DNA from 2 places in the Shewanella khirikhana genome. Region 2 is predicted to be linked to the other one. Evidence: riboswitches for the same ligand, from Rfam matches in the RefSeq annotation. Region 2 holds a riboswitch; the other holds the start of a gene.
The links. A riboswitch is a leader RNA that binds a small molecule or an ion and turns the genes downstream of it on or off. The one in region 2 is predicted to bind lysine.

Region 1: it holds a riboswitch for lysine, as region 2 does, so the genes downstream of both, STH12_RS03625 (Na+/H+ antiporter NhaC family protein) here and lysC (lysine-sensitive aspartokinase 3) in region 2, are expected to answer to the same signal.

The regions. Positions count from the first base shown of each region.
Region 1 is NZ_CP020373.1:844,746-850,812, forward strand. Features, by position in the region: gene STH12_RS03615 (electron transfer flavoprotein subunit beta/FixA family protein) at 1-543, shown strand, start outside; gene STH12_RS03620 (electron transfer flavoprotein subunit alpha/FixB family protein) at 545-1,468, shown strand; lysine riboswitch at 1,556-1,755, shown strand; gene STH12_RS03625 (Na+/H+ antiporter NhaC family protein) at 1,833-3,395, shown strand; gene STH12_RS03630 (M3 family metallopeptidase) at 3,536-5,692, opposite strand; gene STH12_RS03635 (thymidine kinase) at 5,846-6,067, shown strand, end outside.
Region 2 is NZ_CP020373.1:173,813-179,879, forward strand. Features, by position in the region: gene STH12_RS00645 (S9 family peptidase) at 1-1,580, shown strand, start outside; gene arcA (two-component system response regulator ArcA) at 1,752-2,468, opposite strand; gene STH12_RS00655 (DUF3293 domain-containing protein) at 3,027-3,473, shown strand; lysine riboswitch at 3,572-3,747, shown strand; gene lysC (lysine-sensitive aspartokinase 3) at 3,886-5,244, shown strand; gene STH12_RS00665 (succinylglutamate desuccinylase/aspartoacylase family protein) at 5,244-6,067, shown strand, end outside.

The DNA of each region.
Region 1 (6,067 bases), 670 kb from region 2:
GAGCAGATGCGTACCGCCATGGCACTGGGCGCCGATCGGGGAATTCACGTGGAAGCCGGCGACGATCTGGCTCCGGTTTCCATCGCCAAGATTTTGAAAGCCGTGCAGGACAAAGAGCAGGCTCAGCTGGTATTGCTGGGTAAGCAGTCCATCGATGGTGACAACAACCAGACCGGTCAGATGCTGGCCGCGCTGATGGACGCGCCTCAGGCGACCTTTGCTTCCAAAGTGGTTGTGGAAGGCGGTGAGCTGCTGGTAACCCGCGAAGTGGACGGCGGCCTGCAAACTGTGCGCCTGCCAATGCCCGCCATTGTGACCTCAGATCTGCGCCTCAACGAGCCACGCTACGCCAAACTGCCCGATATCATGAAAGCCAAGCGCAAGCCGCTGGATACCGTGACTCCGGAAGCCCTGGGCGTGACGTTAAAGGCACACCAGAAGCTTATCAGTGTGACTGCGCCTGCCGCCCGTCAGGCCGGTATCAAGGTGGCCTCTGTTGAAGAGCTGGTGGAAAAACTGAAAAACGAAGCAAAGGTGATCTGATATGAGCATTCTCGTCCTTGCAGAACATGATAACGCCAGCCTGAAACTGGATACCGCCAAGGTTGTGAGTGCCGCCAAGGCCATCGGTGGTGACATCCACCTGCTGGTTGCCGGTCATAACTGTGGCGCCGTTGCTGAAGCTGCCGCTGCCATCGATGGCGTTGCCAAGGTGCTGGTAGCCGATAACGCCGCCTATGCCGCGCATCTGGGTGAAAACCTGGCCGCGCTGATGCTGGATTTGGCCAGTGGTTACAGCCACATTCTGGCCGCCGCCAGCTCCATGGGTAAAGATGCGCTGCCGCGGGTTGCCGTGCTGCTCGATGTGGCCCAGCTCTCTGAAGTGGTAGCCGTAGTCGATGCCAACACCTTTGTGCGCCCCGTTTATGCGGGTAACGCGCTGGCAACGGTTGAGAGCCTGGATGACAAGAAGGTAATGACAGTGCGTCCAAGCGCCTTCGACGCCGCCGGCAACGGTGGCAGCGCCGCCATTGAAGCCCTGGATAAGGTGTTTACCGCCAAGAGCGCCTTTGTGTCCCAGGAGCTGACTGTCTCCGAGCGCCCTGAGCTTGGCAGTGCCGGCATTATCGTCTCCGGTGGCCGCGGTATGGGCAGCGGCGAAAACTTTGCTCTGCTTGAAAAACTGGCCGATAAACTCGGCGCCGCCGTGGGTGCTTCCCGCGCTGCGGTTGATGCAGGCTTTGTGCCCAACGATCTGCAGGTTGGTCAAACCGGTAAGATTGTGGCGCCGCAGCTGTACATTGCCGTGGGTATCTCCGGTGCCATCCAGCATCTGGCGGGCATGAAGGACTCCAAGGTGATTGTTGCCATCAACAAAGATCCTGAAGCGCCTATCTTCCAGGTGGCGGATTATGCCCTGGAAGCGGATCTGTTTGAGGCCGTGCCCAAGCTGATAGACTTGCTTTAATTTGTGATCTTGGTCACGATATGCGGCCTGGGGGTAGCTTCCCCCGGGCCGCTTGTGTTTTTATGTGCCGCACGCCTGCACACAGGCGTCCTGAGTAGAGGTGCGCCAAGCATCAGTAACAGTCAACAGGGTGATGCCGTTGACGGGCTGTGAAAGGGCATTGGCGCCGAAGTGGATGTGTGTATCACCGCCTTCCGCTGGGGTCGTTATCGAAAGAAACGGCACTGCCATAGTATTTTCTGTCGGGATGACAGAGGTTGTATTTACTATGGAGCGCTACTGATAGGACAGGTGTTCTTGGGTATCTTTGCCGTTTCCCCACCAGTTCAGTCGCCCTCCATTCGTTTTTTACGAAGATATTTCAATGACATTGATAAGTTACGCCGACTCGGCATTGTCCCTTTTGCCGCCGATTGTGGCTATCGTCCTGGCGGTATTGACCCGCAAGGTACTCTTGTCCCTTGGCTTGGGTATTCTGGTTGGCGCGCTGCTGCTGAATAATTTTGCTCCCCTTGCCAGCGCTGAATTTTTGGCTCACCGGGTTACCAATCTGGTGTGGAGCGATGGTGCGCTAAATAGCTGGAATCTGTATATCCTCGGCTTTTTGGTGCTGCTGGGGATGATCACTGCGCTCATTACCGTCTCCGGCGCCGCCCGCGCCTTTGCCGACTGGGCCAGACAACACATCCGCTGTAAGCGTGACGCCAAGCTGCTGACCATGTTTTTGGGCTGTGTGGTCTTTATCGACGACTACTTCAACAGTCTGGTGGTGGGCTCCATTTCCCGCCCCTTAACCGACCGTTATTATATTTCCCGTGCCAAGCTTGCCTATCTGCTGGACTCCACCGCCGCGCCCGTATGCGTGATTTCACCTGTTTCCAGCTGGGGCGCCTACATCATTGCGCTGATTGGCGGCATCCTCGCCACCCATGGCATGAGTGAGGCGGGGCATCTGTCGGTGTTTATCCAGATGATCCCGATGAACTTCTACGCCATCTTCGCACTCTTGTTGCTGCTGTGTGTGGCCTTTATGGGGCTGGATGTGGGCCCGATGAAGGCCCATGAGCAAAACGCCATGCGCGGTAATTTGTACGATGAAGCCAAGGGCACACCGCCGGGCGCCAGTGCCGACCTGCCGGAGGCCGATAGCGGCCGTATCGCGGGTTTGTTCGTGCCCATTGGCACCCTGGTATTTGCCACCCTGTTCTTTATGATCCAAAGCGGCGCCTCGGCGCTTGCTGACGAAAAGCTGCCGTTTTCGCTGATTGGCGCCTTTGAGAAAACTGATGTGGGCGGTTCGCTGTTCTTCGGTGCGCTGGTGGGCCTGGGGGTAACTCTGGTGCAGGCCATGATGCAAAAGGTTGAGAGCAAGCTGATTATCACGGCACTGACCCAGGGCGCCCGCTCCATGGTGCCTGCCATCTATATCCTGCTGTTTGCCTGGACCATTGCCGGTATTATCGGCGAGCTGGAAACCGGCAAGTTTATGGCGAGTCTTGCCAGCGGCAATATTCCCTTTGCGCTGCTGCCAGCGGTGATGTTTATCCTCGCCGGGCTTACCGCCTTTGCCACAGGCACCAGCTGGGGCACCTTCGGCATTATGTTGCCGATTGCCGCCGACATGGCCATGGGCAGCCACACTGCCATGATGTTGCCGATGCTCGCTGCTGTGCTGGCAGGTGCCGTATTCGGTGACCACTGCTCGCCCATTTCTGATACCACCATTTTGTCGTCCACCGGCGCCAGCTGCCACCATATCGACCATGTGGTGACTCAGCTGCCCTATGCGCTGATTGTGGCGGCCATCAGCTTGGTGGGCTATACGGTGATGGGCTTTACCGAGTCGGTGTGGGCTGGATTTGGCACCACTTCAGTCCTCTTTGTGCTGGCGGTGATAGGTCTTAAAATCAAGGCCGGGAAGGGCTGAGCCTCGCTGAGTTTACAAGACGTTTAACAATAGAAAAGCCGCTCAATTGAGCGGCTTTTTTGTGGCTGAGCTTTTGCTTACCAAAGCGCGGCCTATATCAGGCCGCTGCTTATTTCAGGTTGCTTATTTGAGGCCACGGCTTACTTCAGGCCACGGCGCTCCAGCAGACCGTCGGTGGTCGGTTCCTGACCACGGAAGTTGATGTAGGCTTCCATCGGCGGCACGCTGTTGCCCACTTCACGGATGGCCTTGCGGTACTTCATACCAATTTCACGGTTCAGGCCGCCCTGGGTTTGCACGTAGGCATAGGCGTCGGCAGCCAGAATTTCAGACCACATGTAGGCGTAGTAACTGGCGCTGTAGCCGCCCGGGAAGGCGTGGGCGAAGTAGGTTGAGCGGTAACGTGGCGGCACGGCTTCAATGTCCACACCGTGCTTCTTGAGCGCTGCGGCTTCAAAGCTGGCAACATCTTTGAGGCTGTCACCGGCTTTCAGTGAGTGCCATTCCAAATCCACCAGGGCCGCGGCCATGTACTCCAGGGTGTCGAAGCCCTGGTTGAAGCTGCGGGACTTGAGTAGTTTGTCCAGCAATGGCTTGGGCAGTGGCTCACCGCTCTGGTAGTGACGGGCGTAGTTGGCCAGTACCTTGGGATGGGCAGCCCAGTCTTCTTCGAAGGTGGAGGGGAACTCAACGAAGTCGCGGGAAACCTTGGTGCCCGCCAGCGTTGGGTATTTCACCTTGGACAACATGCCGTGGGTGCCGTGACCCATTTCGTGGAACATGGTGGTCACTTCATCGTAGCTGACAAAGGTCGGCTCGCCGTCTGGTGCCTTCTTGATGTTCATCACGTTCACCACCACTGGCTTGTTACCCAGCAGGCCGGATTGGTCCACGAAGGAGCTCTTCCAGGCGCCGCCACGTTTGCCGTCGCGGGCAAAGTAGTCGGCGTAGAAGATGGCCAGGCTGGTGCCGTCTTCATCAAACATTTCATAGGCCTTCACGTCCGGGTGGTACACCGGCAGATCGGGGCGCGGCGTCATGGTCAGGCCATACAGTTCCTTGATGGTGTAGAACACGCCATCTTCCAGCACACGGTTGAATTCGAAGTAAGGCTTGAGGCTCTCTTCATCCAGAGAGTACTTTTCCTGACGCACCTTTTCGGCGTAGAAGGCCCAGTCCCATGGCTTGAGCTCGAAATTGCCACCGGTTTTATCAATCATCGCCTGAATGTCGGCGGCTTCTTTGCGGGTGTTGGCCACGACTTTTGGCACCATGGTACCAAAGAGCTCATATACGGCTTCAGGGCTGCCGGCCATTTGCGGCGCCAGACGGTAGCTGGCCCAGTTGTCAAAGCCCAGCAGGGCAGCGCGCTCGGCGCGAAGCTGTGCCAGACGGGCAACCAGAGAGGCTGTTTCGTTCTCGCCTCCAAGGCCACGGTTGGCAGAGGCTTCGAATACCCGCTTACGCAGCTCGCGGTTTTCAAGCTGTGCCAGCACTGGCTGACGGGTGGTGTTGGTGATAGACAGCAGGAATTTGCCGTCATGGCCTGCGGCCTTGGCATCGGCGGCAGCCATACGAATAGCGCTGTCAGACAGACCGGCCAGCTCGGCTTCGCTGTCAACAACCACGGCGATTTCCTTGGTCAGGCGACGCAGGCGCTGCTGGAATTCGTCGGTCAGCTTGGAGTGCTCTTCGTTCAGGGCACGGATTTGGGTCTTCTGCGCTTCGGTAAGCTTGGCGCCGGCCATCACAAAGCGCTGATGGTAAACCTCAATCAGGCGCACTTCTTCTTTGGTCAGCCCAAGATCATTGCGCTGGTTGTACAGGCTTTCGATGCGGGCAAACAGAGTCGGGTTCAGGTTGATGTCGTCAGAGTGAGCCGACATTAAGGGCGCCATCTTGGCCTGCAGTGCACGCAGGGTAGGGTTGGAGTCGGTGCCCGCCAGGTTATAGAACACCTTGGAAGTGCGGGTCAGCAGGGCGCCACTTTTTTCCATGGCTACCAGGGTGTTTTCAAAGCTGGCGGGCTCAGGATTGTTGGCAATGGCCAGGATCTCTGCCTTGTGCTCGGCAATGCCCTGGAGCAGTGCTGGTTCGAAATGGCTGTCCTTGATGGCGGCAAAATCGGGCGCCTGATATTGCAATGCGCTTGGCGCGAAGAAGGGGTTGTCGGCACTGATACCTGCTACAGCAGTGGCTACATCGCCATTGTTTACGCCGCTCTCGGATGGACCAAGGGCGCAGCCGCCCAACAAGAGCGCGCCGCCTACGGCAAGGGCGATAAGGCTTTTATGCATGGTTTCTTCCTGCTTGTTGTTGTGATTGTGGTTTTTTGATGACTGGCTAGGCTAACGAGGCGGCCTTAAATAAGTCTGAATTGTTGTCGGAACTGGCACTGGGGCTGGGGCTGCGCTAAGATAGCCCGGCATTTTTATCAGGGGATCTTCGCGTTGGCTCAGCTCTATTTTTATTACTCGGCAATGAATGCCGGCAAATCCACCTCGCTGCTTCAGTCTTCTTACAACTACCGCGAACGGGGCATGAATACCCTGGTGCTGACCGCCGCCATCGACGATAGATATGGCGTGGGCAAGGTGGCCTCGCGTATCGGCATTAAGGCCGACGCCACCGTGTTTGGCAGTGAAGATAACCTGATGGATTTGATTGCCACT
Region 2 (6,067 bases):
GGTCGCCTGACGAAGCGCGCATTGCCTTTACCCGTATCGATGAGTCGCCGGTGGAGCTGGTGACCCGCAATGAAATTTATGCCGACGGCATTAAGCTTACCGAGCAGCGCTACCCCTATGCCGGCAAGGCCAACGTGGAAATTGCCCTGGGCATTGTTGCCCTGGGTGATGGCAAGGCCGAGTGGGTGGACCTGGGCAAAGAGAAAGATATCTACCTGCCGCGGGTGAAATGGCTGCCAAACAGCTCTGAGCTCAGCTTCCAATGGCAAAGCCGTGACCAGCAGACATTGGAGCTGCGTAAAGTGGCGGTGGCAACCCCCGGCAAGACAGAGCTGCTGGTAAAAGAAACCAGCAAGGCTTGGGTGAACCTCAATAACGACCTGCGCTTTTTAAAAGATAGCGGCGATTTCCTCTGGACCTCAGAGCGAGATGGATTCAGCCATATTTACCTGTTCGATGCCAGGGGCAAGGTTAAGCGTCAGCTTACCAATGGTCACTGGACTGTGGATGGTATTGCCTATGTTGATGAAAAGGCAGGCCTTGTGTACTTCAGTGGCCGCAAGGATAAGGTTACCGAGCGTCATCTGTACCGGGTGAGCCTCAAGGGCGGCGAGATTGAACGGCTGTCAACCGAAGCCGGTATGCACGGCACTGTGTTTGCTGAAAACAGCCCTGTGTATCTGGATTACTTCAACAGCCTGTCGCAGCCGCCTCAGGTGAGTTTGCACGATTCGGCCGGTAAGCATCTGGCTTGGGTGGAAGAAAACGCCGTTAAAGCTGGCCACCCACTGTATCCCTTTGCCGGTTTGTGGCAGTTGCCCGAGTTTGGCACTCTGAAGGCCGACGATGGTCAGGCGCTGCATTACCGCCTGTTCAAGCCGGTGAATTTCGATGTCGCCAAAAAGTATCCCGTGGTGGTACGGGTTTATGGCGGCCCCCATGCGCAGCTGGTGACCAACAGCTGGAGTGAGCAGGATTACTTTACCCAGTACCTGCTGCAACAGGATTATCTGGTGTTTCAGCTGGATAACCGCGGCTCGGCCAATCGTGGTACTAAGTTCGAGTACGTCATTTATCAAAACCTCGGCGATGCCGAGGTGCGCGACCAGATGGCCGGGGTGGATTACCTGCGCACGCTGCCCTTTGTGGCAGGGGATAAGGTGGCGATTTACGGCCACAGCTATGGCGGTTACATGGCGCTGATGAGTCTCTTTAAGGCGCCAAGCCACTTTAAAGCGGCCATTTCGGGCGCCCCTGTGACCGACTGGCGCCTGTACGATACCCATTACACCGAGCGCTATATGGGTCATCCGGACCGCAACGGCGAGGGTTACGACAGGGCGAGCGTGTTCCCCCACGTCGGCGGCTATCAGGGCGGGCTTTTGATGTACCACGGTATGGCGGATGATAACGTGCTGTTTGAAAACTCGACCCGGGTTTACAAGGCGCTGCAGGATGAAGGCAAGCTGTTCCGTATGGTGGATTACCCCGGTTCCAAGCACTCGATGCGCGGTGAGAAGGTGCGTACCCACCTGTATCGCACCCTGGCAGATTTCCTCGACAGCGAGCTTAAGCGCTGAGCGAACACTGCGCTCCAACCCTAATAAAAAGGCCTGTCATCGACAGGCTTTTTTGTGCGGCGTTATTGGCTTTGCGAGCATGTGCTGAACAGTGCAGAGGCTTGTATCTTTCGGAAAATAGAATAAAAAAAGCCAATCCGAAGATTGGCTTTTTTAAAGAGGGGTTAACCCTTATTCGTCCAGGTTACCGCAGAAGCGATAGCCTTCACCGTGGATGGTGGCAATGATTTCTGGCGTGTCCGGCTGGCTTTCGAAGTGCTTACGGATACGACGGATTGTCACGTCTACGGTACGGTCATGTGGCTTGAGTTCGCGGCCGGTCATCTTCATCAGCAGATCGGCGCGGCTCAAAATTTTGCCAGGGTTTTCGACGAAGTGCAGCATGGCACGGAACTCACTGCGAGGCAGCTTGTAAGATTCGCCGGATGGGCAGACCAGAGAGCGGCTGTTGATTTCCAGGCTCCAGCCATTGAAACGATAAACCTCGACGGCGGTCTTTTCTTCAACTTCAGTGCCTGTGCTGTTTACGCGAGTCAGCAGGTTACGGGCACGAATAGTCAGCTCACGTGGGTTGAACGGCTTGGTAATATAATCGTCCGCGCCAATTTCAAGACCCAGGATTTTGTCGACTTCGTTGTCACGACCGGTCAGGAAGATAAGGCCGATGTTGTTGATTTCACGCAGTTCGCGTGCCAGCAACAGACCGTTTTTACCTGGCAGGTTGATATCCATCACTACCAGGTTGATCTTGTTTTCCTGCAAGGCTTTATGCATTTCTGCGCCATCGTTGGCTTCAGTTACCACATATCCTTCGGCCTCAAAAATACTCCTTAAGGTATTACGGGTAACGGCTTCGTCTTCTACGATCAGAATGTGCGGATTTTGCATAATTAAGTACCTAAATTTAAAACAAATTCTGTGCTAACCGGATGTGCCGGTCGACTGTCGGACAGGGCCTGCTTGCTAGCTGGGCAGGACCTGAAAAACCTGTGTGGTAAAGAGACAGCGCCTGATAGCCGGCACACTCTACGATTAGTCCAATAGTTGCCCCACATTGGGGAACGCGAACTGTACTTACTTTGATAAACAATGCCTTGCTAAAGTTCCTCAGACACCCGTTTTTTGCAAAGTATAAATGTTAAATTGAATATGGATCACATTTCGTACAGTTGATTAGCCAAGTCACTGACATCAGCGGAAAATTTGTAACAGTCTGTATCAAATGAACGGCTGGATGGGTGGAAGGCTAACGGGGGCAATTGTACTCGTTTTAGGCATTTGTTAACAATTGAAATGTTAACAAATCCAGCCGAAAGGCCGATTAATTATGATTAATTTTCTCTAAGTCGATGAAATGTAAGGTGATGGGTGTTTTTGTAAATGAGATCTCCCTCACATGACTAGGCAGCGTAAAAGAGTCTGCTAAACTGTATCGGGTTCTTTTGAATGATTATCACACGCATGGACAGTCATTTCGAACAGCTTTGGCATCTCTATCAGTCGACAGAATTTCTGTTGACTCAGCAACTTTCTCCTTTTTCTCAGTTCGCCATTATCACAGCCCACAATCCTCAGGGGCGGATTTTGACTGCCTGTCAGAACCGTTTGCGGGATCGGGCTCTGCTCAGAGACATTGAATCTCTGGGGGTGCCTTACCGAGCCATGATAGGGGCGAGCCGTGATTTGTCCCATATGGAAAAAAGCTGGGCGGTGTTTTTGTCCAGAGAAGATAGCCTGGCGCTTGCCAGACGCCATCAACAAAACGCGATTTATTATGTGGCCGAAAACCAGCTTGAGCTGCTGCCATGCCTGATGCAGGCAACGCCGGCGCCAATGGGGGCGTTCAGCGAGCGGGTGCGGCTGGTGAGCGAGCTGCCGGATCTTGGCCGGTAGCGCGATTGCTCAGCCAAACACAGTTTTTATCAAGTTGGGTAATTTCGGATTGACTTGATTAGGTCTTTATTGCTACTTTTTTCGTCCCTTCCAATGGAAGGCACAGAAGAGGAGCGTCAACTAGGTAGCGAGTCAGAGGAGTACCCACTCCAACGACGGCTTGCGAGGGAGATTGGCGCCGAGGCGTGCACTGCGGGGTAAGCGGTCCATGTCGGTCGTTCAGGCTGAATCCTGACGATTGTCACCTGTAATTTGGTGGAGAGCTTCTGGTGACGATCGCTTTTCCCTCCTTTTGGGGTGCCGAATCTTTGCACCAGGCTCTTCGAACGAAGTCAGTTCGGAGCTAACACATGAAAACCCTTACCAATCAATTTGCTGCTTTCGTCTATTCGCCGTCGACGGAGGTGTGCTGATGTCTCTTGTTGTTGCCAAGTTTGGCGGTACCTCTGTTGCCGATTTTGACGCTATGTCCCGCTGCGCCGATATAGTGCTGGCCAATGCTGCGACCCGGCTGGTGGTCGTCAGTGCATCCAGCGGTGTGACTAACCTGCTGGTGGAACTCACCCAGGCCACTGTGACCGATGAGCGTCGGTTGCAACTGCTGAAGCAAATTGCCCAAATCCAATACGCGATCCTCGACAAACTGAGCCGCCCACAGGATGTGGCTGCTGCGCTCGACAGCCTGCTGTCGCGTATTTCTGTGCTCAGTGAGTCACTTATCCTTAATCGCAGCAAATCGATTATGGATGAGCTGCTGTCCATGGGCGAGCAGTGCTCGTCATTGATTTTTGCCGCCGTGCTGCGTGAAAAGGGCGCCAGTAGTGTTAGCTTCGATGTGCGGCAGGTGATGCGTACCGATAGCCACTTTGGCCGCGCAGAGCCGCAGATTGAAGACATTGCTTCGCTGTCACGTGACTTTTTATTGCCGCTACTGGCAAGCCAGATTGTGGTGACCCAGGGCTTTATCGGTGCCGATGCCGACGGCCAAACCACCACCCTTGGCCGTGGTGGCAGCGATTATTCGGCGGCTTTGTTGGCCGAGGCGCTGCGGGCCGATGCGGTAGAGATCTGGACCGATGTGGCTGGTATCTACACCACAGACCCACGCCTTGCGCCCAATGCGCGTCCTATCGCCGAAATCAGTTTTAACGAAGCGGCAGAAATGGCCACCTTCGGCGCCAAGGTACTGCATCCAGCGACGATTTTGCCAGCCGTTCGTCAGCAAATTCAGGTGTTTGTGGGCTCAAGTAAGGCGCCGGAAAAGGGTGGCACCTGGATCCGTCATCAGGTGGACAATCCGCCGACCTATCGTGCCGTTGCGGTGCGCCGCGATCAGACGCTGTTGAACCTGCACAGCCTGCAGATGCTGCATGCCCGCGGCTTTTTGGCGGAAACCTTTGCCACTCTTGCGCGTCATAAGATTTCGGTTGACCTTATCACCACCTCTGAAGTGAACGTGTCGCTGACGCTGGATAAAACCGGTTCAGACTCCACCGGCAGCGGCCTGCTGAGTGAGGCGCTGCTGCAGGAGTTGTCGCAGCATTGCCGGGTGCGGGTTGAAGATAACCTGGCGCTGGTGGCCATTATCGGTAACCGCATCGCCAGCACGCCGGGCATTTGCCGTCAGGTGTTTACCGTGCTCGAGCCCCACAATGTGCGGATGATTTGCCAGGGCGCCAGCCCACATAATCTGTGCGTGCTGGTGGCTGAGAGCGAAGCGGCGCAGGTGGTGAAAGCACTGCACGAAAATCTGTTTGAAGGTCAGGCCTGATGCGGGTTGATAAGCACGAAGTCCGGGTGGGCGAGCTGGCTGCAGGTCAGCCGCTGTCGCTGCCGGTTTACCGTTTCAGTGGTAAGGGCAAGGGCCCGAGTGTTTACATTCAGGCAAATGTGCACGGCGCCGAGGTACAGGGCAACGCCGTGATCTATCAGCTGATGAAGCTGCTGGAGCACTACGAGCTGCTGGGAGATATCCAGTTGGTGCCGCTGGCAAATCCTTTGGGAATAAATCAGAAGAGTGGCGAGTTTACCCTGGGCCGCTTTGATCCCATTACTGGCGTGAACTGGAACCGCGAGTATCTCGACCATGGCTTTAATATCGAAGTCTGGTATCAGGAACATGCCCATTTGGATGATGAGGCGCTGGTAACGGCGTTTCGGGCCACTTTGGTGGAAGAGTGCGCCCGAAAGCTTGGGGATCCTTGGGGCGTGACCACAGGGCACCGGCTTGCGGTAACCTTGCAGTCGATGGCGCACAGGGCCGATATAGTGCTGGATTTGCATACCGGCCCCAAGTCGTGCAAACACTTGTATTGCCCTGAATATGAGCGTGATGCGGCGCAGTTTTTCTCGATTCCTTATACCTTGCTGATCCCCAACAGTTTCGGCGGCGCCATGGATGAGGCGGCTTTTGTGCCCTGGTGGACGCTGGCGGAGGTGGCCTCGAGCCGTGGCCGCGAACTGGGGGTGAAAGTCTCGGCGTTTACTCTGGAGCTTGGCAGTCAGGAGCGTATCGATCTTGATGATGCCCTGGAAGATGCCGAAGGTATTCTGGCGTATCTTAGCCACCGCGGGGTGATTGCCGAGAAAGTGCT